3 regions of the Streptomyces sp. NPDC014991 genome follow, and region 3 is predicted to be linked to each of the others. Evidence: riboswitches for the same ligand, from Rfam matches in the RefSeq annotation. Region 3 holds a riboswitch; each other region holds the start of a gene.
The links. A riboswitch is a leader RNA that binds a small molecule or an ion and turns the genes downstream of it on or off. The one in region 3 is predicted to bind thiamine pyrophosphate.
Positions count from the first base shown of each region.

Region 1: linked by a shared signal. The riboswitch ahead of thiC (phosphomethylpyrimidine synthase ThiC) and the one ahead of ACF1BE_RS24780 (thiamine ABC transporter substrate binding subunit) in region 3 are both predicted to bind thiamine pyrophosphate.
Region 2: linked by a shared signal. The riboswitch ahead of thiO (glycine oxidase ThiO) and the one ahead of ACF1BE_RS24780 (thiamine ABC transporter substrate binding subunit) in region 3 are both predicted to bind thiamine pyrophosphate.

Region 1 is NZ_JBIBVY010000002.1:156,426-163,089, reverse strand. Features, by position in the region: gene ACF1BE_RS04760 (YibE/F family protein) at 1-1,180, opposite strand, end outside; TPP riboswitch at 1,261-1,437, shown strand; gene thiC (phosphomethylpyrimidine synthase ThiC) at 1,430-3,214, shown strand; gene ACF1BE_RS04750 (hypothetical protein) at 3,317-4,186, opposite strand; gene ACF1BE_RS04745 (metallophosphoesterase) at 4,366-5,445, opposite strand; gene ACF1BE_RS04740 (LacI family DNA-binding transcriptional regulator) at 5,741-6,664, opposite strand, start outside.
Region 2 is NZ_JBIBVY010000001.1:182,748-189,411, forward strand. Features, by position in the region: gene ACF1BE_RS00805 (NAD(P)/FAD-dependent oxidoreductase) at 1-791, opposite strand, end outside; gene ACF1BE_RS00810 (hypothetical protein) at 820-1,173, opposite strand; TPP riboswitch at 1,227-1,338, shown strand; gene thiO (glycine oxidase ThiO) at 1,336-2,505, shown strand; gene thiS (sulfur carrier protein ThiS) at 2,502-2,714, shown strand; gene ACF1BE_RS00825 (thiazole synthase) at 2,718-3,512, shown strand; gene pknB (Stk1 family PASTA domain-containing Ser/Thr kinase) at 3,661-5,586, shown strand; gene ACF1BE_RS00835 (deoxyribonuclease IV) at 5,644-6,525, shown strand; gene ACF1BE_RS00840 (DUF4396 domain-containing protein) at 6,610-6,664, shown strand, end outside.
Region 3 is NZ_JBIBVY010000017.1:62,066-68,729, reverse strand. Features, by position in the region: gene ACF1BE_RS24800 (LOG family protein) at 1-492, shown strand, start outside; gene ACF1BE_RS24795 (LAETG motif-containing sortase-dependent surface protein) at 659-1,378, shown strand; gene ACF1BE_RS24790 (ABC transporter ATP-binding protein) at 1,595-2,614, opposite strand; gene ACF1BE_RS24785 (ABC transporter permease) at 2,614-4,215, opposite strand; gene ACF1BE_RS24780 (thiamine ABC transporter substrate binding subunit) at 4,254-5,336, opposite strand; TPP riboswitch at 5,418-5,525, opposite strand; gene rlmN (23S rRNA (adenine(2503)-C(2))-methyltransferase RlmN) at 5,549-6,655, opposite strand.

The sequences.
Region 1 (6,664 bases), on a different contig from region 3:
TCTGCGCGATCGAGAACAGCAGCAGCAACGGCAGCGCGGCGCCGGCGTAGGCGAGCACCAGCGTGTTGACCACGGAGGCGATGTGATCGCGGCCGATACGGATGGCCGCCCGGTACAGCCCCCGCCAGCCCATCGCCGGGTTGGCCTCGTGCAGCTCCCAGACGGCGGATGTCTGCGTCACCGTCACGTCGTCCAGGACGCCGAGCGAGCCGATGATGACGCCGGCCAGCAGCAGACCGCTCATGTCGATCGACGGATACAGACCGTGGATCAGACCGGTGTTGTCGTCCGTGTTGCCGGTCAGCGCGGACCAGCCGACGAACAGCGAGCCGAGCAGGCCGATCAGTGACAGGGAGATCAGCGTGCCCAGTACCGCCACCGACGTACGGGCCGACAGGCCATGGCACATGTACAGCGCGATCAGCATGATGGCGCTCGCTCCCACCACGGCCACGACCAGCGGATCGGAGCCCTGGAGGATGGCGGGCAGGATGAACAGGGTCAGCACCAGGAAGCTCACCGCCAGGGCGACCAGGGCCATGACACCGCGCAGCCGGCCGACCACGACGACGGCGACGGCGAAGATCCCCGCGAGCAACGCCATGGGGAACGTGCGGCTCACATCGGTCACCGAGTACTGGAGGTTCCTCGGTGCCGAGGGCTCGTAGGCGACGACGACCTTCTCGTCCTGGTGCAGCTGCCGCGTCTGATCCGGCTGCACGATCTCGGTGAACGTACGGCCCTTGTCCTCGCCGGTGTCGACGCGGACGGTCGCCTTCTTGCAGCTTCTGCCGGCCTCCTGCTTCCCAGGGGCGCCCCCGGTGACGGCGGGGGCACCGGTGGGGGCGCCGCCGGACGCGTGCACCGACGCGCAGCTGACCTCGGTCACCCGGGTGACCGTGGCCTGCTGGGTCTGCCGGTCGAAGCCGACGCCGGTGCGCGGGTGGGACGGGGCTCCGCCGGGCCAGAGCACCACGAGACCGACGACGACCGCCACGGTGAACGGGATCAGGATCGCCGCGATGACCTTCCGTAGATGCTGGGAGACCGGAGCGGCCGGGCCGTGGCCGTGCGCGTGACCGTGGTGGCCGCCCTCGCCGGTTCTGTGGCCGTGCGCGTGGTCCTGCCCCGGGCCGTCCATGCGGGGTCGATCGGGCGGCTGGTGGGGGTATTGCTCCATCCTGGTCACCGCCCGATCATCGCAAGAACGGTGGGGGCCCACTGTTCACCGTGGCCCCCGTAACGCTAGCGTGGAGGCACCTTTGCACACGCGGGAGCTCGGAGCACCGGGCTGAGAGGGCGCTGACCTCCGTAGACGCGATGTTTCACGTGGAACCAACAGGTGCCACGCAGGACATCGGCACACGGGAATCGCTGCGTCGACCGCCGAACCTGTTACCGGGTAATGCCGGCGTAGGGAGTAGGTCCGATGACCAACAAGGACGCACGCACGCCTGCCTCCGTTCGGGACGAGAAGTCCGAGGAGGCCGGGAAGTCCATCGGCTGGCACAAGGCGTACGTCGAGGGCTCGCGCCCCGACCTGCGCGTGCCGGTCCGTCAGGTGCACCTCACCAATGGGGAGTCGGTCACGCTGTACGACACGTCCGGGCCGTACACCGATCCGCTCGCCGACACGGACGTCCGCAGGGGCCTGTCACCGCTGCGGGAGAACTGGATCATCGCCCGCGGGGACACCGAGGAGTACGCGGGCCGTCCTGTCCGTCCCGAGGACGACGGGGTCAGGCACACCTCGCCGCGCGGCGGGCTGCGCAACCTGGACGCGGTCTTTCCCGGCCGCCCGCGTCAGCCGCGGCGAGGCCGGAGCGGCCGGCCGGTGACGCAGCTCGCGTACGCCCGACGGGGCGAGATCACGCCGGAGATGGAGTTCGTGGCCATCCGGGAGAACGTCTCTGCCGAGGTGGTACGCGAGGAGATCGCGGCGGGCCGAGCCGTGCTGCCGGCCAACGTGAACCACCCGGAGATCGAGCCGATGATCATCGGCAAGCGGTTCCTGGTGAAGGTGAACGCCAACATCGGCAACTCCGCGGTGACGTCCTCCATCGAAGAGGAGGTCGAGAAGATGACCTGGGCGACCCGCTGGGGCGCCGACACGGTCATGGACCTCTCCACCGGCCGCAACATCCACACCACCCGCGAGTGGGTGCTGCGCAACTCCCCCGTCCCCATCGGCACGGTGCCGCTCTACCAGGCACTGGAGAAGGTCGACGGCAGGGCCGAGGAGCTGACCTGGGAGATCTACAAGGACACCGTCATCGAACAGGCCGAGCAGGGCGTGGACTACATGACCGTCCACGCGGGCGTCCGGCTGGCGTACGTCCCGCTCACCGCCAACCGCAAGACGGGCATCGTCTCGCGCGGCGGTTCGATCATGGCGGCGTGGTGCCTGGCGCACCACAAGGAATCGTTCCTGTACGAGAACTTCGAAGAGTTGTGCGAGATCCTCGCCGCCTACGACGTCACGTACTCGTTGGGCGACGGGCTCAGGCCCGGTTCGATCGCGGACGCCAACGACGAGGCGCAGTTCGCGGAACTGAGGACGCTCGGGGAACTCAACCGCATCGCCAGGCGGTTCCATGTACAGACGATGATCGAGGGCCCCGGGCACGTCCCGATGCACAAGATCAAGGAGAACATCGACCTCCAGCAGGAGATCTGTGATGAGGCCCCGTTCTATACGCTCGGCCCGCTGACCACGGACATCGCGCCGGCGTACGACCACATCACCTCCGGCATCGGTGCCGCGATGATCGCCTGGTGGGGCACGGCGATGCTCTGCTACGTCACGCCCAAGGAGCACTTGGGCCTGCCCAACCGGGACGACGTCAAGACCGGTGTCATCACCTACAAGATCGCCGCGCATGCGGCCGACCTCGCCAAGGGGCACCCGGGCGCTCAGCAGTGGGACGACGCGCTGTCGGACGCCCGTTTCGAGTTCCGGTGGGAGGACCAGTTCAACCTCGCCCTGGACCCGGACACGGCACGGGAGTTCCACGACGAGACCCTGCCCGCGGAACCCGCCAAGACGGCTCACTTCTGCTCCATGTGCGGGCCGAAGTTCTGCAGCATGAAGATCTCGCAGGACATCCGGCGCGAACACGGTGGCGACCGGGCCGAGATCGAGCAGGGGATGGCCCAGAAGTCACAGGAGTTCGCGGCGGCGGGCAACCGGGTGTACCTGCCGGTCGCCGACTGAAAGGCGCGGTGAACCCGCCGCGCCGGCCGGGCCCGTGAGGGGACGGCTGGTGCGGCGGGCCGGAGTCGTCCGGCGCACGAGAGGGAACCGCCGCGGATGCGGTCAGTCGGGCTGGTGCTCCGGGCCGCCGTAGTCCGGGCTCGTGTAGTCGGGACTGGTGAAGCTCGGGCGGCCGGTCTCGGTGCCGTCGTCCCCGGGGCTGCTGAAGCCGGGGCGGTCGTAGCCCAGGCGCGGGATGCGCCCGGTCGGCGCGGCGGGCGGGGCCGTGTGGCGCACGGCGGGCGGCCCCGGTTCGGTGTGCGCCTCCCGCAGGAACGGCAGGATGCCGCGCTCCAGCAGTGCCTCCCGCCACGCCTCTCTGGCCCTGGCCAGCTCCTCGTGCGCCGCCTCCTGGGCGCGGGCCTCTGCCGAGGTGCTGTTGCGCAGGGCGGTGAGCAGCAGTCCGACGGCGGCGACGAGGATCCCGGCCGCCGTCAGAGCGCCGAACACCCAGCCGGTGGTGAGCATGGTCCGGGCGAAGGCATGCCCGGGATCCAGCACCTTCAGGATGTAGCCGACGAGCAGGAAGAGGACGGCCGCGGTTCCGGAGAGGAGGGGAGCGAGGACGGCGATGACGGCGACGGCGCCCGCACCGGTGTTCTCGGCGGCCCCCCCGAGGGCGGTGGCGAGGTCCGTGGTGTCCGGGCCCGGTTCGACCGCGCCGGGGCTGCCGGCGGCGGGCTGGACGGACAGTGCCGGGTGACGCAGTTCGTCGCGGACCTTGACGTAGTGCTGGTACTCGGCCGCCGCGGCTGCCGTGATCAGGGCGCTGGCGCTTCGTGCCATGGTGCGCAGTTGTTCGGGACTGAGCCGCTGACCCACAGCGGCCAGTTCCGGTCGGTCGGGTGCGGAGCGCAGCGCCTCATCGAGGAGCCGCTCGAAGTCCTGGCGGTCCTCGCTCTGAAGGTGCTGCGGAACGGCGTTCATGTGCATCCCCCGGTGCTCCGTAGGGCTGGGGCTCGCACGCCGGCGAGCCGTCGGGCAGAAACGGAGGGGAGCCTGCTACGGATAAGCCGATGGTAGAGCCGGTACGGCGCACGGTGACAGGGGTTGCCGGAAATTGCGTCCCGGCCTGCGCTTACGCGGCCGGGTGACCCATGCCCGGGGAACGGTCAGTCCTCCAGGGGAAGTTGCTGGACCAGAAGCTTTCCGGCCATGGTCACTCCGCCGTCCATGGCGATGGCGAGGCCGTCGGCGTAGACGTGCGGTCCGACGACGGCCGGGCCGGTGCCCTCCTCGCCCTCCTCGGAGCCGACCTCACCGAGGAGGTAGGGAATCGGGCTGTGCCCGTGAACCACCCGGGTGCCGCCGTACGTATCGAGGAGGGAGCGGACGGCGTCGGCGCCGCCTTCGTCACGGAAGGAGAAGCGCTTGGTGAACTTGCGGAACAGGTCCCAGACCTCGTCGGCGTCGTTGCGGGTCAGGGCCTCGCGGATGGTGTCGTTGACCGCCTCGATCGAGTCGCCGTAGTCGAGGTAGGCGGTGGTGTCGGAGTGGATGAGCAGATACCCGTCGACCTCCTCGACGGCGTCGAGGCGGGCCATCCACTGCAGATGGTGGTCCTGGAGGCGGTCCATGTCGGTCTTCTGGCCGCCGTTGAGCAGCCAGGCCGCCTGGAAGGTGGCGGTGCCCGCACCGGAGTTGACGGGGGTGTCGCCGAACCGCTTGGCGCCGAGCAGCAGCAGCTCGTGGTTGCCCATGAGGGCTTTGCAGTAGCCGCCGGCCGCGGCGGCCTCGGCGGACAGCCGCATGACGAGGTCGATGACGCCGATGCCGTCGGGGCCTCGGTCGGTGAAGTCACCGAGGAACCACAGCCGGGAGGTGCCGGCGCACCACTGGCCCGAGGCGTCGACCAGGCCCTGCGTCTGCAGGGCGGTCATCAGTTCGTCGAGGTAGCCGTGGACGTCACCGACGACGTAGAGCGGTCCGGGACCGGTGACGGGCTCCGGTGCCGGGGCGGCCGCGGCGGGCTCGACGGGGACCTGGAGGGTGTCACCGGGGCCGATGACGGGCAGGTCACGCTGGGTGGGGGTGTAGCCCTCCGGGTACGCCTCGCCGGTGAGCGGTTCGGTATCGCCCGGGTGGATGCCGTGGACGTACGGACCGGTCTCGTGGACGTACGCGGGTACCCGGAAGTCGCGTAGCGTCGCCGTCCGCTCCACCTCGGGTCCCTGACCGGCCCCCTGAGTCATCAGACCCCTCCACCATCGCGCCGCATCTGCACCGCTTCGGACTGCCTGGTCGCAGCGGTCCACGGTGTCGTGGGCCCATCATAGGAATGCGCGTAGCGCCATGTGATGACCCAGGGGTGCTGAATCGGAACAAGACTCCGGTTCACCGCGGCTTTCGCCCCGTTTGGGCAGGTGTTCGGCAGGCCGTCGGGCGACCGGAGTGCCGGCCGGCCACGTACGGGCCGGCGCGGACCCCGCCCCCGCCGGGGCGGCCCGGGCTCCCCGTCCACCCGGGCCCCGGGGTGCCGCTCCGGCGTTACGTGTCGTCCGGCGTACGGGGCGGGCTGACCGTCGTGCGCGGTGGGCGTCGCTGGGACGAGGTGCGCACGATCAGCTCGGTCGGTATCACCTGCTCGACCGGCCGGTCGCCCTGGACGCCCTCGATGGCATCGATGAGCAGTTGCACCACCGCCGTGCCGATGCGGCGTGGCTTCAGGGAGAGCGTGGTGATGGGCGGATCGGTGCTGGCGTACACGGTCGACTCGCTGCAGCACACCACCAGCAGGTCCTCGGGAACGCGCAGTCCGTAGCGGCGGGCGGCGGCGAGCAGGTCGGTGCCGTTGGGGTCGAACAGGCCGTAGACGGCGTCGGGGCGGTCGGGGCGGGCGAGCAGCCGGTCGGCGGCGACGGCACCGGCGCACGGATCGTGCGCCGGGTAGGCCTCGTAGACGGGTTCCTGGCCGACCCGTTCGCACCAGCGCAGGTAGGCGGAGGTCGACAGGTGGGTGTACGTGTCCGTCGAGGTGCCGGTGAGCAGGCCGATCCGGCGGGCGCCGGAGTCGGCGAGGTGGTCCAGGATGTCGAGTACGGCGGCGGCGTGGTCGTTGTCGACCCAGGCGGTGACGGGGAGCGCTCCGGCCGGGCGGCCGTCGGAGACGACGGGCAGTCCCTGCCGCACCAGTTCGCTGACCACGGGATCCTGGTCGGAGGGGTCGATGACGATCGTGCCGTCGAGGGCGACGTTGGACCAGACGTCGTGGCGGGAGGTCGCGGGCAGGATGACCAGGGCGTAGCCGCGGGCGAGCGCGGCCGAGGTGGCGGCCCGGGCCATCTCGGCGAAGTAGGCGAACTCCGTGAAGGTGAAAGGTTCATCCCCGTACGTCGTCACGGTGAGGCCGATCAGTCCGGACTTGCCGGTACGGAGGGTACGGGCGGCGGCCGAGGGGCGGTACCCCAGCCG
Region 2 (6,664 bases), on a different contig from region 3:
TCGGCGAGGACCTCGCCGTGCGCGCCCAGCTCGATGTCTGAGCCGGCCAGCCAGGCGGTGGCAGGGCGGGCGCCGATGCCGACGACGACGGCGCCGGCGGGCAGCCGTGTGCCGTCGGCGAGCAGCACCGCGCCGGGCTCGACGCGCTCCACGCGCGCGTGGGTGCGCAGTTCCACGCCCGCGTCGGCGTACCAGGCGGCCATGGGGGCGGCGACCTCGGCGGGCAGGGCGCCGGCGAGCGGGCGGTCCGCGGCCTCGACGACGGTCACCGCGCAGCCCGCCTCGCGGGCGGCGGTGGCGAACTCGGCGCCGATCCAGCCGGCGCCGACGACCACGACGTCGTGCTGCCGGGCGAGGACCGGCCGCAGCCGTTCGGCGTCGTCCAGGGTGCGCAGCAGGTGCACGCCGGGCATGTCCTCGGTGCCGGGCAGGGTGACGGGTTCGGCGCCGGTGGCGAGGACCAGGACGTCGTACGGCACCGGGCCCGCGCCGGTGTCCAGTTCGTGGTCGGCGGGGCGCAGGCCCCGCACCTCGCAGCCCAGGCGCAGCTCGACGCCGAGGGACTCGAAGTCCACGTCGAAGGCGGATCCCTCGGCCTTGCCGAGCAGGACGGCCTTCGACAGCGGCGGCCGGTCGTACGGCTGGTGGGGCTCGGCCCCGATGACGGTCACCGCGCCCCGGAAGCCCTGTTCCCGCAGGGCGACCGCGGTCTGGACCCCGGCCATGCCCGCGCCGACGACGACCACGCGCGGTCCCTGCGACGTGTCCTCTTGCGCTGTCTGCTCGCTCACCCGGTCACCATAGTCAGGTGACGTTCCGTCAGTCAGGGGGCGTGCTCGTGACCTGTTCCACAACGCTCGTGCCGGAGCCCGGCCGGGACTCCCACTCCCAGGTCTCCTCCAGTCGCACCCGCCCGTCGGGCAGCTCCACGACCGTGGACGCGCAGCGCCCCGAGGCGGTCGTCCCGTCGGTCCTCAGCTGCACGTACCGGAAGTCCAGCCGGTCGCCGTCGCGGGTGCCGACCAGGTGGCCCCGTACGACGTCGCCGCCCGCGTACTCGGCCCAGATCGCGCCGTCGTCCTCGTGGTAGGCGAACCGGGTGCGGGTGCCCACCTGACCTGGGGCCTGATCCGCCACGGGGGCGAAACGCAGTCCGTCGAGCGAGCGGGCCATGGCGGAGGGCTCCCTTACGCGTGGTGAGCGGGGCGGGCTAGGGTGGCCACCGTACAAGCACTCGCGGGAGCCCGGACGCACCGGGCTGAGAGGGAGGCTGGCGGCCTCCGACCGTACGAACCTGATCCGGGTCATGCCGGCGAAGGGAGGGGCTGGACGCCCATGTCGTCACGTACGTCCGACGTCCTCGTCATCGGGGGCGGGATCATCGGCCTGGTCACGGCCTGGCGGGCCGCGCAACGCGGGCTCGCCACGGCCGTGGTGGACCCCGAACCGGGTGGCGGGGCGGCCCGGGTCGCGGCCGGGATGCTCGCCGCGGTCACCGAACTGCACTACGGCGAGGAGACGTTGCTCGCCCTCAACCTGGAGTCGGCCCGCCGGTACCCGGAGTTCGTGGCCGAGCTGACCGAGCTGACCGGCCACGACCCCGGCTACCGCCGCTGCGGCACCCTCGCCGTCGCGCTCGACGCCGACGACCGTGCCCACCTGCGGGACCTGCACGCCCTGCAGCAGCGCTCGGGGCTCGCCTCCGAGTGGCTGTCCGGACGGGAGTGCCGGCGCCTGGAGCCGATGCTGGCGCCCGGGGTGCGCGGCGGCCTGCGGGTCGACGGCGACCACCAGGTCGACCCGCGGCGGCTGTCGGCGGCCCTGATGGCGGCGTGCGAGCGGGCCGGCGTGGTGTTCCACCACGCGTGGGCCGAGCGGCTGGACGTCGCGGGGGGCCGGGCCGCCGGGGTCACCACGGCGGACGGGACCGGGCTGCGCGCCGGTCAGGTGGTTCTCGCGGCGGGGAGCCTGAGCGGGCGGCTCGCGGGCCTGCCGGAGGAGCTGCGGCCCCCGGTCCGGCCGGTCAAGGGGCAGGTGCTGCGGCTGGCCGTACCGCGCCGGTTCGCGCCGTTCCTGAGCCGTACCGTGCGCGCGGTGGTCCGCGGCAGCCAGGTCTACCTGGTGCCCCGGGAGAACGGCGAGCTGGTCGTCGGCGCCACCAGCGAGGAGCTGGGCTGGGACACGACGGTCACGGCGGGGGGCGTGTACGAGCTGCTGCGCGACGCCCACGAGCTGGTGCCCGGCATCACCGAGCTGCCGCTCACCGAGACCCGGGCCGGGCTGCGGCCCGCCTCCCCCGACAACGCGCCGCTGCTCGGCCCGTCCGGCCTGGACGGACTGCTGCTCGCCACCGGGCACCACCGCAACGGGGTGCTGCTCACGCCGGTGACCGGGGACGTGCTGGCGCACACCCTGGTCACCGGCGACCTTCCTCAGGAGGCACGTCCGTTCACCCCGCGGCGGTTCGGCGCCGCGCCCGTGGAACAGCTGGAGCAGCCCGCATGAGTGATTCCGTCACCATCTCCGTCAACGGCGAACCCCGCCGCATCGTCCCGGGCACCGCGCTCGACACCCTGGTGGGGTCCCTCACCACGGCGCCGCGCGGGGTGGCCGCCGCCGTCAACGAGACCGTCGTCCCGCGCGCGCGGTGGGCGGCGACCCCTCTCGACGCGGGCGACCGCGTCGAGGTCCTCACCGCCGTGCAGGGAGGCTGAGCGATGGCCGACGATCTTCTGGTTCTCGGTGGGCTGACCCTGTCGTCCCGGCTGATCATGGGCACCGGAGGGGCGCCCAGTCTGGACGTGCTGGAGCGCTCGCTCGTCGCCTCCGGCACGGAGCTGACCACGGTCGCGATGCGCCGGGTGGACCCTGCCGTGCACGGCTCGGTGCTGTCCGTGCTGGAACGGCTCGGCATACGGGTGCTGCCGAACACGGCGGGCTGCTTCACCGCCGGCGAGGCCGTGCTGACCGCCCGGCTGGCCCGGGAGGCGCTGGGCACGGACCTGATCAAGCTGGAGGTCATCGCCGACGAGCGGACGCTGCTGCCGGACCCGGTGGAGCTGCTGGAGGCCGCGGAGACGCTGGTCGACGAGGGGTTCACGGTGCTGCCGTACTGCAACGACGACCCCGTCCTCGCGCGGAAGCTGGAGGACGCCGGCTGCGCGGCGGTGATGCCGCTGGGCTCGCCGATCGGGTCCGGGCTCGGTATCCGCAACCCGCACAACTTCCAGCTGATCGTGGAGCACGCGCGCGTGCCGGTCATCCTGGACGCGGGGGCCGGTACGGCGTCCGACGCGGCCCTCGCGATGGAGCTGGGCTGTGCCGGGGTGATGCTGGCGTCCGCGGTGACGCGGGCGCAGGAGCCGGAGCTGATGGCCACGGCCATGAAGCACGCCGTGGAGGCGGGGCGGCTGGCCCGGCGGGCCGGGCGGATCCCGCGCCGCCACTTCGCCGAGGCCTCCTCCCCGGCCGCGGGCCTGGCCCGCCTGGACCCTGAGCGGCCCGCCTTCTAGGACCGTGCTGACGGAGCGGGGCCGGCTCCGGCCGGTCCCGCCTCCCGCGGGGCTCCGGGTCGCGTGACAGTCACAGCTCTGCTGCATTCCGCCGCCCGGGGCACCGCGGCCGGCGTCGGCGTCGGTGGGTCCTCGTAGACTCCCCTGCGTGGATACGACCCTTCAGGACCCCCTCGTCGGTCAGGTGCTCGACGGCCGCTACCGCGTCGACGCGCGGGTCGCGGCCGGCGGGATGGCCACGGTCTACCGGGCCCTGGACACCCGCCTGGACCGCGTCCTCGCGCTGAAGGTGATGCACCCGGCGCTCGCGGTCGACGGGTCCTTCGTCGAGCGGTTCATCCGGGAGGCGAAGTCCGTCGCCCGGCTGGACCACCCCAACGTGGTGCAGGTCTTCGACCAGGGCACCGACGGGTCGTACGTGTACCTGGCGATGGAGTACGTCGCCGGGTGCACCCTGCGGGACGTGCTGCGCGAGCGGGGTGCCGTGCAGCCGCGGGCCGCGCTGGACATCCTGGAGCCGGTGCTGGCCGCGCTCGGCGCCGCCCACCTGGCCGGGTTCGTGCACCGGGACATGAAGCCCGAGAACGTGCTGATAGGGGACGACGGCCGGGTGAAGGTGGCCGACTTCGGGCTGGTGCGCTCCGTGGACACGGTGACCAGTACGACGGGCGCCGTCCTCGGGACCGTCTCCTACCTCGCCCCCGAGCAGATCGAGCAGGGCACCGCCGACCCGCGCGTCGACGTGTACGCGTGCGGTGTGGTCCTGTACGAGATGCTGACGGGCGGCAAGCCGCACGCCGGCGGATCGCCGGCCCAGGTGCTCTACCGGCACATCCACGAGGACGTACCGCCGCCCTCCGCGCTCGTGCCCGGGCTGCCGTACCAGCTGGACGAGCTGGTGGCGTCGGCCACCGCGCGGACCCCGGACGTCCGGCCGCACGACGCCGTGGCACTCCTCCTCCAGGTGCGCGAGGCCCGCGAGGGCCTGACCGACGAGCAGCTGGACGCGCTGCCGCCGCAGGCGCTGACCGCGGAGCACGACAACGCCGGTGACCGTACGAGCGTGATCCCGCGCTCGCTGACCGTGCCCCGGCCGCTGCCCGTCGACGGCGACGCCCCCGCGGACGTCACCGACCGCACCGCCCGCTTCGCGAGCCCGCCGCCGCCTCCCCGGCGGCGCCCGGCGCGGCCCCGGCGCACGGTGCTGGCGGTCGTCGCGGCGGTGCTGGTGGTGTTCGGCGTGGGCGCCGGGGTCTGGTACATCAACTCCGGCCAGTTCACCGAGGTCCCGCCGCTGCTGGCGAAGACCGAGCCGCAGGCGACGGCGCGGCTGAAGGACGCCGGGCTCGACGTCGGGCAGGTCAGGCACGCGTACAACGACACGGTCAGGCGCGGCACGGTCATCAGCAGCGACCCGGCGCCCGGTGCCCGGATCCGGGACCACGACGCGGTGGCGCTGACCGTGTCGCTGGGTCCGAAGACGGTGAAGGTGCCCGACGTGGCGGGCCGCCCGCTGGCGCAGGCGCAGGCGCGGCTGAAGGCGGACGGTCTGGAGGCGGGCATGGTCACGCGCGCGTTCAGCGACGACGTGCCCAGGGGGTCGGTGATCGGTACGACCCCGGACGCGGGCACCGAGCGGCATGCCGGGTCGGCGATCGCGCTGACCGTCAGCAAGGGCAGCCCCATCGACGTGCCGGACGTCACCGGCGAGGACGTGGACGGCGCGAAGCAGGAGCTGTCGGACGCGGGGCTGACCGTGCGGATCGCCACCGGGCGGGTCCACTCCTCGTACGACAGGGGCAAGGTGGCCGCCCAGAGCCCGCGGGACGGCGGGAAGGCCGCCGAGGGCGACACGGTGACGCTGACGCTGTCCAGGGGCCCGGAGATGATCAAGGTCCCGGACGTGGTCGGGGACAGCGTGGACGACGCGCACAAGCGGCTGGAGGCCGCCGGTTTCGAGGTCGACGACGACCGTGGGCTGCTCGGACTGTTCGGCGACACCGTGAAGAAGCAGTCGGTGGCCGGCGGTGACAGGGCGCCCAAGGGGGCGACGATCACGATCACCATCCGGTGAGCGGGGTCACCGTGGACCGCGGTCCGGGCGCCGGGCCGCGCATGACACCCTGAACGGGTGAGTCCCGAACCGTCGCCCCTCCTCCCCCGCAACCCGGTCGGCAGCCATGTGCCCGTGGCCGGCGGCCTGCACTCCGTGGGCCTGTCGTACGCCCGTGAGCTGAGGGCCGAGGCCGTGCAGGTCTTCGTCGCCAACCCGCGCGGCTGGGCCACGCCCGCCGGGAACCCGCGGCAGGACGAGGCGTTCCGCGCGGCGTGCGCCGAGGAGTCGGTACCGGCGTACGTCCACGCCCCCTACCTGATCAACTTCGGCTCCCACACCGAGGCGACCGTGGAGCGGTCGGTGGAGTCGCTGCGGCACTCGCTGCGGCGCGGGCGGGAGATCGGGGCGCTGGGCGTGGTCGTGCACACCGGGAGCGCGACCGGCGGACGGGCGCGGGAGGTGGCGCTGAAGCAGGTCCGGGAGCACCTGCTGCCGCTGCTGGACGAGCTGACCCACGACGACGACCCGTTCCTGCTGCTGGAGTCGACCGCCGGACAGGGCGCCTCGCTGTGCTCGCGGACCTGGGACTTCGGGCCGTACTTCGAGGCGCTGGACGCGCATCCGAAGCTGGGCGTGTGCCTGGACACCTGCCACGTCTTCGCCGCCGGGCACGACCTGACCGGGCGGGACGGCATGCACCGCACCCTGGATCTGCTGGTGGACACGGTCGGCGAGGGCCGGCTGAGGCTGATCCACGCCAACGACTCCAAGGACGTCGCGGGGGCGCACAAGGACCGGCACGAGAACATCGGCGCCGGCCACATCGGCGAGGATCCGTTCCGTGCCCTGATGACCCATCCGGCGACGGAGGGCGTGCCGCTGGTCATCGAGACGCCGGGCGGCCGGGAGGGCCACGCGGCGGACGTGGAACGGCTGAAGAAACTCCGGGATTCCTGACCCCGTCCGGAAACCCGGGAATACCCCCCAGGGGTACCTGGTTCCTCCGGACGACAGGAACCGTCACTCGGCTCGGGGGAAACCATGGACCACACCCACACCGGCCACGAACACCAGCGCCACGAGCACACCGGCCCCA
Region 3 (6,664 bases):
GACGACGACATGCTGGCGGACGCGCTCCGGCTGCTGGCCAAGACGCCCTCGTTCCGGCCGTCGGTCACGGACTGGGCGCGGGCCGCCTTCGAGGTGCGCGACCGCTGGCCGGGAGGCGGGACGTCGGTGGGCATCCCCACCTGGTTCTACGGCCACGAACCGCCGAACGCCTTCGCCGCGCACCTCGCCAAGTACTTCGCCAACGCCACCCGCGAGGACGGTCTGCTGGCCCGCTCCACCGCCGGGGTGGTGTTCCTGCCGGGCGCGGCCGGGACCGTACAGGAGATCTTCGACAACGCGACGCCCAACTACTACGAGTCGCGCGGGGAGCCGGCCCCGATGGTGCTCGTGGACAGCGCGCACTGGACGCGGGAGCTGCCGGCCTGGCCGTTGCTGGAGTCGCTGGCGCGGGGGCGGGCGATGGAGTCCCGTAGCACCCTCGTTGACCGGATCGAGCAGGCGCCGGACGCCATCAAACGTCTGGGCGGTTAATAAGCGGGCAAAGTCAACGGCTGTTGACGGCCCACACGTTGACACTGCTTACGGAGCGCTTATAAACCTGTGAGCTCCCGGGGGTGCTGGGGCCTCACCTCGTCTTCCGCCCCAACTCCCCCCTCAACCCCCCGCGATTGCACTCTGTAAAGGACAAACGTTGTCCATGACTCGCCGTAGCGTACGCCGTTCCGTGCACGTTCTGGGTGTCGCCTCCGGGTCGGCGGCGCTGGTGCTGGGCCTGGCCGGGTCCGCGCTCGCCTGCGACATCAAAGACTTCTCCGCCGAAGCCCGGTGCGACGGCGCCAAGGGCGTCATCGTCGTCACCGACACGGACGCCTCCGCCGCCGACGCCACCGTCGGTGTCTTCCTCGAGGGCGACGGCGGCGTCGAGACGAAGGTCGGCGAGCAGCCGGTCAAGGGGTCGAAGGGAGGCGCCCGGATCACGTTCCCCGAACAGTGGAAGCCGAGCGCCACCTACCGGGTCCACGTCAAGGCCCCCGACGTCGACCGTGACATCAAGCCCGACCTCGTCACCCCTTCCACCGCCTGCAAGGCCGAGAGCCGGCCCCCGAAGCCGACGGCCTCCACGACACCGGCGCCGTCCCCTTCGGCGTCCGTGTCGGCGTCGGTGTCCGCGTCTGCGTCGGCGTCGCTCCCGGCCGGACCGGCGACCCCGTCGCCGGCGGCCTCCGATTCCAGCTCCGCCCCGGCGGGCGCGCCGGGCAACGCGCCGTCCCCGGCGGTCGGTGACTCCAACCTCGCCGAGACCGGCGCCGACTCCCACACCGGCCTGATCGCCGGCCTCGCGGCGGCCCTGGTGGTCGTCGGCGGCGGCGCGGTCTACGCCGGCACGCGCCGCCGCGGGGCGAAGCACAACGGCTGACACCGCGCCGCCGCACCCCGCCCCGGCCCGTCCTCCCACCCGGCGAGGACGGGCCGGTGAGGACGGGCCGGTGAGGTCAGGCCGGTGAGGTCAGGCCGGGCGACGGGCCACCACCGGCCTCGGCCGGGCCACCCGGCCGGCCCCACCTGGCCCGAAACCTGGCCGGTCCGCCTGACCGGCGGGCTCGTCGCGGTGGTGGCCAGGCGCGCGAGACGCTCAGTCGAGTACGACGGTTTCGGCCACGTCGAACTCCACCCCGACCGTGGCACCCAGCTCCGGCGCGTCCCGCAGCGCGCAGGCCGCCTCCAGCCAGGGGGCCCGCTCCGGCTGGAGACGGACGGCCACATGGGTGCCCCGGAAGGTGCGGGCGGTCACCGTGCAGGGCAGACCCTGGTCGGCGGGCACCAGCCGGATCCCGGCGGGCCGGACGAGGACCGTGCGGGCGCCCTGCGCCGAACCGTCGGGCACCGGCAGCTTGCCCCAGGGGCTGTCGGCGACCGTACCGGCGACGGTCGCCCCGACCACGTTGTCGAAACCGAGGAAGCCGGCCACGAACGCGTCGGCGGGCCGCTGCCACACCTCCAGCGGCGTGCCCGACTGCGCGATCCGCCCGTCACGCATCACCACCACCCGGTCGGCCAGCGCGAACGCCTCCCCCTGGTCGTGGGTCACCGCGAGCACGGTGGTGCCCAACCGCCTGAACAGCTCCCGCAGTTCCACCACCAGCCGCTCCCGCAGCGAGCGGTCGAGCTGGCCGAGCGGCTCGTCCAGCATGAGCAGCCGGGGCCGGGGCGCGAGCGCGCGGGCCAGCGCGACCCGCTGCTGCTCGCCGCCGGACAGGGAGGCCACCGCCCGCCGGGCGGCACCGGGCAGTCCGACCAGCTCCAGCAACTGCTCGACCCCGGCGTCCCGTTCGCCTTTGGCGACGCCGTGCATACGCAGCCCGAACGCCACGTTCGCGCCGACGTCCCGCTGCGGGAAGAGCTGGTGGTCCTGGAACATGAGCCCCACCCCCCGCTTGTGGGCGGGAACGTGGGTCTGCTCGCGGCCGTCGAGCAGCACCCGTCCGCAGTCCAGGGGTTGCAGTCCCGCCACCGCCCTGAGCAGGGTCGACTTGCCGCTGCCGCTGGGCCCGAGCACGCACACCACCTCGTGCTCGGCGACGTCGAGGCCGACGGCGTCGAGCACGGCCCGTCCGCCGAGGCGCACGGTCGCGGCGTCGAGGCTCAGCAGCATCAGAACTCTCCCGTCCGGTCGGTGCGCAGCCGCTCCAGGATCAGCAGCGCGGCGGCGCACACCACCATGAGAATGGTCGAAAGGGCCATCGCCTGGCCGTAGTTCATGTCTCCGGGACGGCTCAGCAGACGTGCCACGGCGACCGGGAGCGTGGGGTTGTCGGGCCGGGCGATGAACACGGTCGCCCCGAACTCCCCGAGCGACACGGCGAACGCGAAACCGGCCGAGACCAACAGCGCCCGCCGCACCAACGGCAGGTCCACCTCCCGCCACACCCGCCACGGCGAGGCCCCGAGCACGGCCGCCGCCTCCCGCAGACGTCCGTCCACCGCGCGCAGCACGGGCAGCATGGTCCGTACGACGAAGGGGGCGCCCACCAGGGCCTGGGCGAGCGGCACCAGGATCCACGACTGGCGCAGGTCCAGCGGCGGCCTGTCCAGCGCGATCAGGAATCCGAAGCCGACGGTCACGGCGGAGACGCCGAGCGGCAGCATCAGCAGCGCGTCGAAGCCCCGCACCAGCCGTCCCGCGTCCCGCCGGGCCAGCGCGGCGGCGGCGAGACCGCCGACCAGGACGGCGATGACGGTGGCGGCGGCGGCGTACTCCAGCGAGGTCCACACGGCGTGCACGGGCGCCACCAGGAACGTACCGCCGTCGGAGTCGGTCAGTGCCCGGTAGTAGCCGAGACCGGGCGCGTCCAGGGAACGCCGGACGAGCACGGCGAGCGGCAGCACCAGGAGCAGGGCGATCGTCAGGAGGACCCCGGCGAGCAGCGCCCACTGCCCGCCGCCGCGCGGCCGGCGGGCGGTCACCTTCGGGTCGACCAGGCGCAGGGCGGTCTCCCGACGCCTTACCGTCCGGGCGTGCACGGCGAGGATCGCGCCGACGGCGACGAACTGGACGAGGGTGAGGACGGCGGCCGTGGACAGGTCGAAGACCTCGGAGGTCTGCCGGTAGATCTCCACCTCCAGAGTGGAGAAGGTGGGGCCGCCGAGGATCTGCACCACGCCGAAGGAGGTGAAGGTGAACAGGAACACCATCAGCGCGGCGGCGGCCACGGCGGGCGCGAGCGCGGGCAGGGTGACCTGCCGCCAGGCCTTCGCCGGGGAGGCGCCCAGCATCCGGGCGGCCTCCTCCTGGCGTGGGTCGAGCTGGGACCACAGCCCGCCGACGGTGCGGACGACGACCGCGTAGTTGAAGAAGACGTGGGCCAGCAGGATCGCCCACACCGTGGTGTCCAGCCGTACGCCCCACAGCTGGTCGAGCAGCCCGTTGTGCCCGAGCAGAGCCAGGAAGGCACTGCCGGCGACGACGGTCGGGAGCACGAACGGGACGGTGACGACGGCCCGCAGCAGCTGCTCGCCCGGGAAACGCAGGCGCGCGAAGACGTAGGCGGCGGGCAGCGCGAGCAGCAGGGTGAGCGCGGTGGAGGCCAGCGCCTGCCAGGTGGTGAACCACAGCACGTGCCGGATGTCGGGCTGCGTGACGACGTCCGCGATCCGTCCGAGCCGCCAGCGGCCGTCCGCCTTCAGGCCGCGCGCGACGATCGCGGCCACGGGCCAGGCGAAGAACAGCGCGAAGAACACGGCGGGCAGGGCCATCAGCCCGAACCGCGCCGCGCTCCCCCGCCGGGCCCGCGCTACCTCAGTACGAGTGACGTCCACGTCTTGACCCACTGGTCGCGGTTGGCGGCGATCCGGTCCGGGGCCATGGTCTGCGGGTCCTTGGCCTGGGGGCCGTACTTCAGGAAGTCCGGCGGCACCTGGGCGGCCCTGCGCACCGGGTAGACGAACATGTTCAGCGGCATGTCCTCCTGGAACTCCTTGCTGAGCAGGAAGTCCAGGAACGCCTTGCCGCCCTTGGGGTTGCGGGCGTTGCTCAGCAGCCCCGCGTACTCGGTCTGCCGGAAGCAGGTGCCGCTCGCCACCCCGGTCGGGGCGGTGGCGGGCCGCTTCTTGGCATAGATGACCTCGGCGGGCGGGGAGGAGGCGTACGACACCACGAGCGGGCGGTCACCGCCGGCCTTCCTGCCCCGGGTGGAGCCGGAGAACTCCTGGTCGTAGGCCTGGTCCCAGCCGTCGACCACCTTGACGCCGTTGGCCTTGAGCTTCTTCCAGTAGGCCTGCCAGCCCCCGTCGCCGAACTGTGCGGCGCTGCCGAGGAGGAAGCCGAGGCCCGGCGAGGAGGTGGCCGCGTTCTCGGTGACGAGCAGGTTCTTGTACCGGGGCTCGGCCAGGTCGGCGAAGGTCCGCGGCGGGGTCAGCCGGTGCGCGGAGAAGTAGGCCTTGTCGTAGTTGACGCAGATGTCGCCGGTGTCGACGGGCGTGACGCGGCTTTGGGCCCCGTCGACCCGGTACTGCGGCAGGACCGTGTCGGATCCCTTGGCCCGGTACGGCTGGAACAGCCCGTTGTCCAGGGCCCGGGACAGCAGGGTGTTGTCGACGCCGAAGAGCACGTCACCCTGCGGGTTGTCCTTGGTGAGGATCGCCTTGTTGACGGCCTGGCCGGCGTCGCCGTCCTCCAGGACCTTGACCTGGTACCCGGACCGCTTCTCGAAGTCCTTCAGGACGCTCTTGGAGACGCCCCAGGAGTTGTGGCTGACGAGGGTGACGGTCCTGGAGTCCGTGGACTTCCCGCCGTCCGACGACCCGCACCCGGTCAGCGCGGGCAGGGCGAGGAGACCGAGCCCCGCCGCCACGGCCACGAGGGTCTTGTTGTGCACTGGATGTCCTCCTGGGGTGGGCCAGGAAGAGACGCGGCCCTGCCCGGACTTCCGCGAGGGAGGCCGGGCAGGGCGCAACAGCTTGAGTGGTGACCGAACTTCCTACCCAGAATGACCTGGGCGAGGTTCAGAGGGTCTGCGGCCCGGTTGCCGCACTCTCAGCGCTGTGGCGCTCCCCTGTCGGAATATGAAGATATGTGGACGTGGTCAGGTTACCGCTCGGTGGCCGCGAGCTGACCGCAGGCCCCGTCGATCTCCTGCCCGCGGGTGTCCCGGACCGTCACCGGCACGCCGTGCGCGGCGATGGCCTCCACGAACGCCTTCTCGTCCTCCGGCCTGGAGGCGGTCCACTTCGAGCCCGGGGTCGGGTTGAGCGGGATGAGGTTGACGTGCACGGGCCTGCCCCTGAGCAGCCGGCCCAGCCGGTCCCCGCGCCAGGCCTGGTCGTTGATGTCCCGGATCAGCGCGTACTCGATCGACAGCCGGCGGCCCGACTTCTCGGTGTACTCGAAGCCGGCGTCCAGCACCTCGCGCACCTTCCACCGCGTGTTCACGGGGACGAGGGTGTCGCGCAGCTCGTCGTCGGGAGCGTGCAGGGAGATCGCGAGCCGGCACTTGAAGCCCTCGTCGGCGAACCGGTGGATGGCCGGCACCAGCCCGACGGTCGAGACGGTGATCCCGCGCTGGGACAGGCCCAGCCCGTCCGGGGCCGGGTCGGTGAGCGCCCGGACGGCGCCGACGACCCGCTTGTAGTTGGCGAGCGGCTCGCCCATGCCCATGAAGACGATGTTGGACAGCCGCGCCGGTCCACCCGGCACCTCCCCGTCCCGCAGCGCCCGCATCCCGTCCACGATCTGGTGCACGATCTCGGCGGTGGACAGGTTCCGGTCCAGCCCGGCCTGCCCGGTGGCACAGAACGGGCAGTTCATCCCGCAGCCGGCCTGCGAGCTGATGCACATGGTGACCCGGTCCGGGTACCGCATCAGCACCGACTCGACCAGCGTGCCGTCGAACAGCCGCCACAGCGTCTTGCGCGTGGTCCCCTGGTCGGTCGACAGATGCCGGACGACCGTCATCAGCTCCGGCAACAGCGCGTCCCGCAGCTTGTCGCGCGACCCGGCGGGGATGTCGGTCCACTGCTCGGGGTCGTGCGCGTACCGCGCGAAGTAGTGCTGAGCGAGCTGCTTGGCACGGAACGGCTTCTCACCGATCTCGGCCACCGCGTCCTTGCGCTCGGCGGGCGTGAGGTCGGCGAGATGCCGCGGCGGCTTCTTGGCTCCGCGCGGCGCGACAAAGGTGAGTTCTCCGGGTGCAGGCATAACACATCC